One region of the Ruegeria sp. HKCCA0235A genome, then DNA from elsewhere that is predicted to be linked to it. Evidence: riboswitches for the same ligand, from Rfam matches in the RefSeq annotation. Region 1 holds a riboswitch; the other holds the start of a gene.
The links. A riboswitch is a leader RNA that binds a small molecule or an ion and turns the genes downstream of it on or off. The one in region 1 is predicted to bind cobalamin.
Positions count from the first base shown of each region.

Region 2: it holds a riboswitch for cobalamin, as region 1 does, so the genes downstream of both, GOW56_RS16930 (DUF1636 domain-containing protein) here and GOW56_RS04505 (DUF1636 domain-containing protein) in region 1, are expected to answer to the same signal.

Region 1 covers NZ_WQDQ01000002.1:93,019-96,445, forward strand. The annotation lists gene GOW56_RS04495 (ABC transporter substrate-binding protein) at 1-7, opposite strand, end outside; gene GOW56_RS04500 (ABC transporter ATP-binding protein) at 24-797, opposite strand; gene GOW56_RS04505 (DUF1636 domain-containing protein) at 794-1,150, opposite strand; cobalamin riboswitch at 1,248-1,445, opposite strand; partial or broken gene GOW56_RS04510 (D-lyxose/D-mannose family sugar isomerase) at 1,546-2,162, opposite strand; gene GOW56_RS04515 (carbohydrate kinase) at 2,227-3,153, opposite strand; gene GOW56_RS21730 (ROK family protein) at 3,184-3,427, opposite strand, start outside.
Region 2 covers NZ_WQDQ01000010.1:121,517-124,943, reverse strand. The annotation lists gene cobW (cobalamin biosynthesis protein CobW) at 1-842, opposite strand, end outside; gene GOW56_RS16930 (DUF1636 domain-containing protein) at 844-1,215, opposite strand; cobalamin riboswitch at 1,307-1,514, opposite strand; gene GOW56_RS16925 (SLC13 family permease) at 1,742-3,427, opposite strand, start outside.

The DNA.
Region 1 (3,427 bases):
GCATCATATTTAAGTTCCTGTTATTATGACAGTTTCCGTTTTCGGATATCCAGTGCGGGGATCATGCGGCCTTCGTGCTGAAAGCACAGATAATCCACGCCGAATGTCTCACGTACCCGGTCTGGGGTCAGAACTTCGACAACAGGCCCGAACCCCGTCAGACGCGTGGCTTTCATCAGCGCCACATGGGTGGCGAATTCCGGGATCATGACCAGATCATGGACGATCATGACGACCGTTACCCCCAGATCAGCAACCAGAGACAGCATGTGCCCCTTGGCATCGGGGTCCAGATGGTTGGTTGGCTCGTCTAGAAACAGCAAGGACGGGTTCTGGGCCAACGCGCGCGCGATATGTGCGCGCTGACGTTCTCCGCCGGACAGTTGACCCATCGTTTTGTTGGCAAAATGCGACAGCTCGGTCGTCGTCAGAACCCGTTCCAGATCAGCCTTGTGCTGAGCCATCGAACGTTCGCCCTGAATCGGGATTTGCCCCAGCGCAACATAGTCTTGCAGGCGCATCCGCCCGTCAGGCATTTCCTGCTGCCCGACCACAGCAATGGAGCGGGCACGTTGGCGGGCGGACAGGGTCCGAAGGCTTTGGCCTTCTATCCAAACATCACCCAAGATAACCCGTTCGATCCCGCACAGCAGTTTCAGCAGAGTGGTCTTGCCGGCGCCGTTCGGCCCGGCGATTGCCAGAATTGATCCTTCTTCCAGACGAAAGGACACATCCTGCAACAGGATATCGCCATTAAGAGCATAGTACTCCAAATTCTCGGCAACCAGAAAACTCATGAAGCGCCACCGGACGGCAATGCGGGTATTCGCGACAAGGTCTTTGCGAAAAGGGCAGGGGGGCGGTCCGAGGCGCTGGTCCAGCCATCGTCACTGTCGCCGAACTGGGTCGCGAATTCGACCAAGGCGGACAGGTCGTGTGATGTCGTGATATCGCCAAACAGGTACTGCGCTTTGCCCGGGGCCTGAAATCCGACCGTCATGGCCCGTTCACAACCTGCCATGCAGGCCACCATTCGGGTTTCAAAACCGTCAGGCAACCGGGCATTCAGCTCGTCTTGCGCAGCCTCGGCAGACATCGCCCCCTGACATGTTGAACAGATCAGAACGTAGTGATCAGAATAGCAGGTCATAGCCATCTCCGTCGTTTGCCAGACGCAGACAGAGGGCACATACCCAGATATTACGCAAACACGCCATCAAGCCTCCTTCCGAGACGCCCCGCCTCGGGTTGGTTTATAGTGCGATGGCAGGTCTCCTGACTTGCGGGTCGTTGCTTGGCCGACCTTCCCAACCCATGCGGGTCAGTGGTGAAGTGGCGTCGCTCACCGCTTACAGTTGCGGGGGCAGTCACGGACTTGGCACATTCCAGCGCCGCACCGTGTTCCCATTTTCATCCCTTACGGAACCATCCCGCTCAGCTAGTCCGGCAATGCCAGACTTGTCAAGCGGCAGACGAAGGCGGTGGTAGATGGAATTGCAACAGCCGCGCCAGCTGTCCTGCTGCGCCAGCCCGGACCGAACGGTGTCAATAGTCTGATACAAGAAGGAAATCCGGCTCGAAATCTTTCTCGACCTTTGAAAACCGTGGAATTGGCTTTTCAAACACATTGTTCGTACGGTCGTCATTCACGGTCGATACCTCGCCAATAAGGCAATCGCCGCGCTCGGCCCAGAAAGCGTGCCAGATGTCGGGCATCAGAGTTACGCTTTACCCGGGCTTCAGCCGTACGTGCTCTTGGGGTTGCAAGGTTACGGGGCAGGCATCGCTGGGGACCGTCATCGGGTTGCTGCGGTCGACGCCACCGTTTGGATCCGGCGCATGAATTTCCAGAAAGAGATCGCCGCCGCCCCTGTTGATGATGTCTTCTGCCTTGATAATATGCCGGTGCACCGGAGAAAGCTGATTGTCTTTCGAGATCAACAGTTTTCTGCACAGAGCATCCCACGCCCGGATTTCAGATCCTTCGTCTAACCAGTGCGTAGAGTGAACGGGAATAGGTAATGTTCGTCGAAATGGCCTTGTGCGTAATCGGTAATATCCCATCCCAGCCCGCGGCTGCGGATCGTTTTGGCCAGAGGGCTGCGCATTTTCTCGGGCGATCAATCCGCAAAGAGCGGCTATGCGGCGCCGAAAGATTGAATGAACGTCTGGGCCTAGGGCTTGATGTGGTTGATTTCGGATCGTTTCATCATGCCATCCCGCAGATCAAAGTTCGTGCGCCCAAGGGGGTTCCGCCCCGGCTCGGGAAACGGTTACGGCCGCCACGTCAGCGCCCAGTTCCATGGCGGCTTGCAGGCTTTCAACCGTCAATCCGCGCAGACCTGACTTGGTCAGATGCCCAGCGCGGCTGAGCTCGGTCAGGACGCCGGCGTTGAACGTGTCACCTGCGCCGATCGTATCGACCACTTCAACGGGTTTCACAGGAACCGAGACTTCGGAACCATCCGCCAGGTAACCGTGCGCCCCATCACTGCCACGCGTGACGATGACAACGGAAGGACCCGCCTGCAACAGCACAGACGCTTTTGCGGATTCGGCTTCAGCGCCCGGAATGATCCAGTCCAGGTCCTCGTCTGAAACCTTGACGATATCCGCACGCGAGATCATACGGTTCAAACGCGTCCGAAATCGGGTTTGATCCTTGATGAAATCCGGGCGGATATTCGGGTCCAGCATCACTGCCCGGTCGGAACCGTGGCGGTCCAGAAGGGCGGCGTAGGCATCTGCGCAAGGTTCACACGCAAGGCTGATTCCGCCGAGATACAGGGCAGAGACAGCAGGAAGCTGATCGGGCATGTCTTCGGGCAGCAACATCCGGCCCGCAGTGTTTTCATCAACAAAGCTGTACGACGCGTGTCCATCCGAGAGCTGCACAAAGGCAAGCGTGGTCGGACGGTCCGAGGTGATCACATGTGTCGTGTCCACATGGCTCGCTTTCAGCGCATCGATCAGTTGTTGGCCGAACATATCCGATGACAAACCTGTCAGCATCCCTACCGGAACACCCAGACGTCCCATCGCGACGGCTGTGTTCAGAACTGCACCACCAGTATGTGGCACAAAACCAATTGCGCCCGATGCGGTCGGTTCTGAAATCATATCTATCAGCGCTTCACCACAGCACAGGATCATGTCTTGGTCCTTTTTGGTAAGAAACTTCGGTTAGTCTGGTTGCTGTCTCAGCGCATTCTTGCAGAAGTTGTTTGCGCCGATGATCCCGAACTCTGCCTGTTCAGATACGTATAGGTTCAGGGAGCGGCGCAAATCGCTGAAGCGGCCGCCGCCGTTGAACGCATCCTTGAAGTTGTCACTGAATAGCCAGCGGTTTTTCTCGGCAACGCCGCCGACGAGGAAAACGCCCCCCTCCGGCATCAAGGTGACCGCCAGATCACCCATCAAAGCACCC
Region 2 (3,427 bases), on a different contig from region 1:
TTCAGTTCATTGGCGAGGCGTTCGATATTGGCGACCAGTTGGGTCGGATCGGTCTGCTCGGGCAGCTCGACGATGATGCTTTCGAAATCGTCATGCTCGTGATCGTGATGGCCGTCGTGATGCGAGGGGCGGGCGTCCATGTCATCCTCGGCGGCGGCTTCCAGACCCAGCACAACGCGCACGTCCACGGCACCTTCGGCCACTTCGACGACGGGCAGGGGGCGCGGCGCCTCGGCGGCGATGATCTCGCGCGCTTTGGCCACGCCTTCGGGGCCGGCGAGGTCGGGCTTGGTCAGCAGGATGATGTCGGCGCACGAGATCTGATCCTCGAACACCTCGGACAGGGGCGTTTCGTGGTCGATCGAGTCATCGGCCATGCGCTGGGCGTCCACCGCTTCGACATTGGGCGCGAAACGGCCTGCGGCCACAGCCTCGGCATCGGCCAAGGCGATCACGCCGTCGACGGTGATCTTCGAGCGGATGTCAGGCCAGTCGAATGCCTTGAGCAGCGGTTTCGGCAGGGCCAGACCGCTGGTTTCGATCAGGATATGATCCGGGCGCGGCTCCAACGCCATCAGGGCCTCGATGGTGGGAATGAAATCATCTGCCACGGTGCAGCAGATGCAGCCATTGGCCAGTTCCATGATGTTTTCCGCCGGGCAATCAGGAATGGCGCAGGATTTCAGGATGTCGCCATCGACGCCTACATCGCCGAACTCGTTGACCACGACAGCAAGGCGCTTGCCCTGTGGGTTCTGCATCAGGTGACGCACCAAAGTGGTCTTGCCCGAGCCCAGAAAGCCGGTGATCACTGTGACGGGGAGTTTTTCGAGGTTCGACATGTCAGGCTCCAATCGGGGGAATGCGCGAGGCACAGTTCTTGCGAAAATGTTCGGGGCGTTCGCGCCATTTCACCAAACCATCTTCCGTGGCCAGATACTTGGTCGCGCCGTCGACGATGACGTCGACATGATCTGTTTCGTTCAGGTTTTCATACACGAAGGTCCAGCGGCCCGGCCCGCGCAACACGATCGAACAGCCTTGATCACAGTTTGACAGGCATTCAACGGCTTTCAGGGTGACACCGTCGGGCAGGTCTGCCTGTTCCAGGGCCTTGTGCAACAAAGCGCCCGGGCGTTGCGCATCATCTTCGACAGGCAGGCCGCGACGGCAGGTGGTACAGACCAGCAACTCGACTGGTGCGGTCTCGGTCATGTCTCTCATCCCCCCAAATCCTCTTCGCGGGGGACGGGGTTTCATGCGGGCCACGATTGGTCATGGACCCGACACCGGAACACCCCGCCCGGTTTCAACTTCGGTTGTTGGCAGGTCTCCCGGCTTGCGGATGCCAGAGGCGGGCCTCTGTCGGATGTCCCGCCTTCCCGGCTTTCGGGCCAGTGGCATTGGGCATCCTCTCCGTTCACGGTCGCGGGGGCGGCTGCGTTTGGCGGCAAGACCGTTGACGCATTCCCTTTTCATCGGCTCTCACCGACACCAACGAAAGGGACATGCGGCACCGCTGGCCTGCTTGTCAAGCGAGTCGCGCGCAACAATGATGCAGAGGCATGGAAAGCGACCTGTGGGCGTCGATGGGCGGCATGGTGTGCCGGGCTCCAGCCCGAGATGGGCCGGGCGACGAACGGTATCTCAGCAAGGGGCGTAGACTATAGTGAACGGGTGCCTAGACTGAACCTTTCCAGATGATGGGAAAAGACCACCGAACACCCCGGACCCTCTTGCGCTAATAGATGACGTTTATCATGAGCAGCGAGACGACCAGAAACAGCGCTGTCATTATTCCGCCGGAGCGGACGAAATCCATCACCTTGTATCCGGCCGGACCCATGATCAACGCGTTTACCTGATGGGTTGGGATGATGAAGCTGTTCGAGGTCGATATGGCGACCGTCAGGGCAAAGACGGCCGGGTTTCCACCCGCCGCCACCGCAATCGATACCGCCAGAGGCACCAGCAGAACTGTGGCCCCCACATTGGACATGACCAAAGAAAAGGCCGTCGCCAGAATGGCGATGCCGGTTTGCAACGACCAGAGCGGCCAGCCGTCCAGAATTATCATGATCTGCTGGGCGATCCACGCGGCCGTGCCTGTGTTCTGCACGGCTTGTCCCAAAGGTATAAGGCAAGCGAGCAGGAATACGGTGTTCCATCCGACCGCGCGGTACGCCTCGTCCACGCTGAGCACACGGGTCAGCATCATGCCCACCGCGCCGGTAAGAAGACAGAGTGAAAGCCGGACGTCCGTGAACAGGATCAACGACAGCGAAATGGCGAAGAATGCCAGGGCCCAGCCGACTTTTTGCGGCCTCAACTCGTCCTGAGGAAAGTCCGTCGTCACAACGACGAAATCCGGATCTCGTTTGATCCGCATCAGGTTGTCCCATCTGGTATGCGCCACAAGCATGTCGCCCGCCTGAAACTTTTCGAGCCCGATCTGAGTGGATTCGTGATCCTCGGTCTCGACATGGCTCAGCGTCTCTTCGCCGCGGTGAATGGCCAGCAGCGACATCCCGTAGGTCTTGCGAAACAAAAGCTCGCGGGGGCATTTGCCGATCAGCTTGCTGTCGGGCGTGATGACCACCTCGGCCACGCCTGCATTGGTTGGGGCGAACTCTTCGACGAAAATGTCCAAATCCGGAAGAACGGTCAGCCCGTATTTCTCGGCGAACTTCTCGACCTCCCAACGGCGGCCGACGATGGCCAGCCGACACGGCGCTGCAATTTCCGCTGTCAAAACCTGAACCATCGAGGTTTTGCCGCGATAGAAGGTGGAAATGATGTACAGGTGGTTTTCGTGGTTGATGTCGGCCAGAATCTCGCCGACCAAAGGGCTGTCCTCGGGCACCACGACTTCGAACACATCGGCTTTGAGGCCATAGACCCTTTGCAGGTATTCCTGTGTCCCTTGTCCGGTACCCGTATTGTCAGGCCCTTCAGCCTCGGGCAAAACCCAACGTCCCAACAGCAGAAAGTAACCAATTCCCGTCAGGATCAGAACCGCACCGATCGGCGTGACCGAGAACAGGCCGAAGGGCTCCATTTTCTGAGAGGCCGGCAGACTGTCATTTGCCGTCAGGATCAGATCGTTCAGCAGGATAAGAGGAGACGACCCCACCATCGTCATGGTGCCGCCCAAAATGGCGCAGAATCCCATCGGCATGAGCAGGCGCGACAGTGGTATGCCCGACCGTGTGGAAATTCGGCTGACAACCGGCAGAAACAGAGCAGCGGCGCCGACATTCTGCATGAACGAGGATATGACGCCAACGGTGCCGGAAATGATTGGTACAACCCTGCCTTCGGATTTGCCGCCGTATTTGAGGATGACGGCAGCCACCTTGTTCATGATCCCCGTCTTGTCCAGACCGGCCCCGACGATCATGACCGCAATGATCGAGATGACGGCATT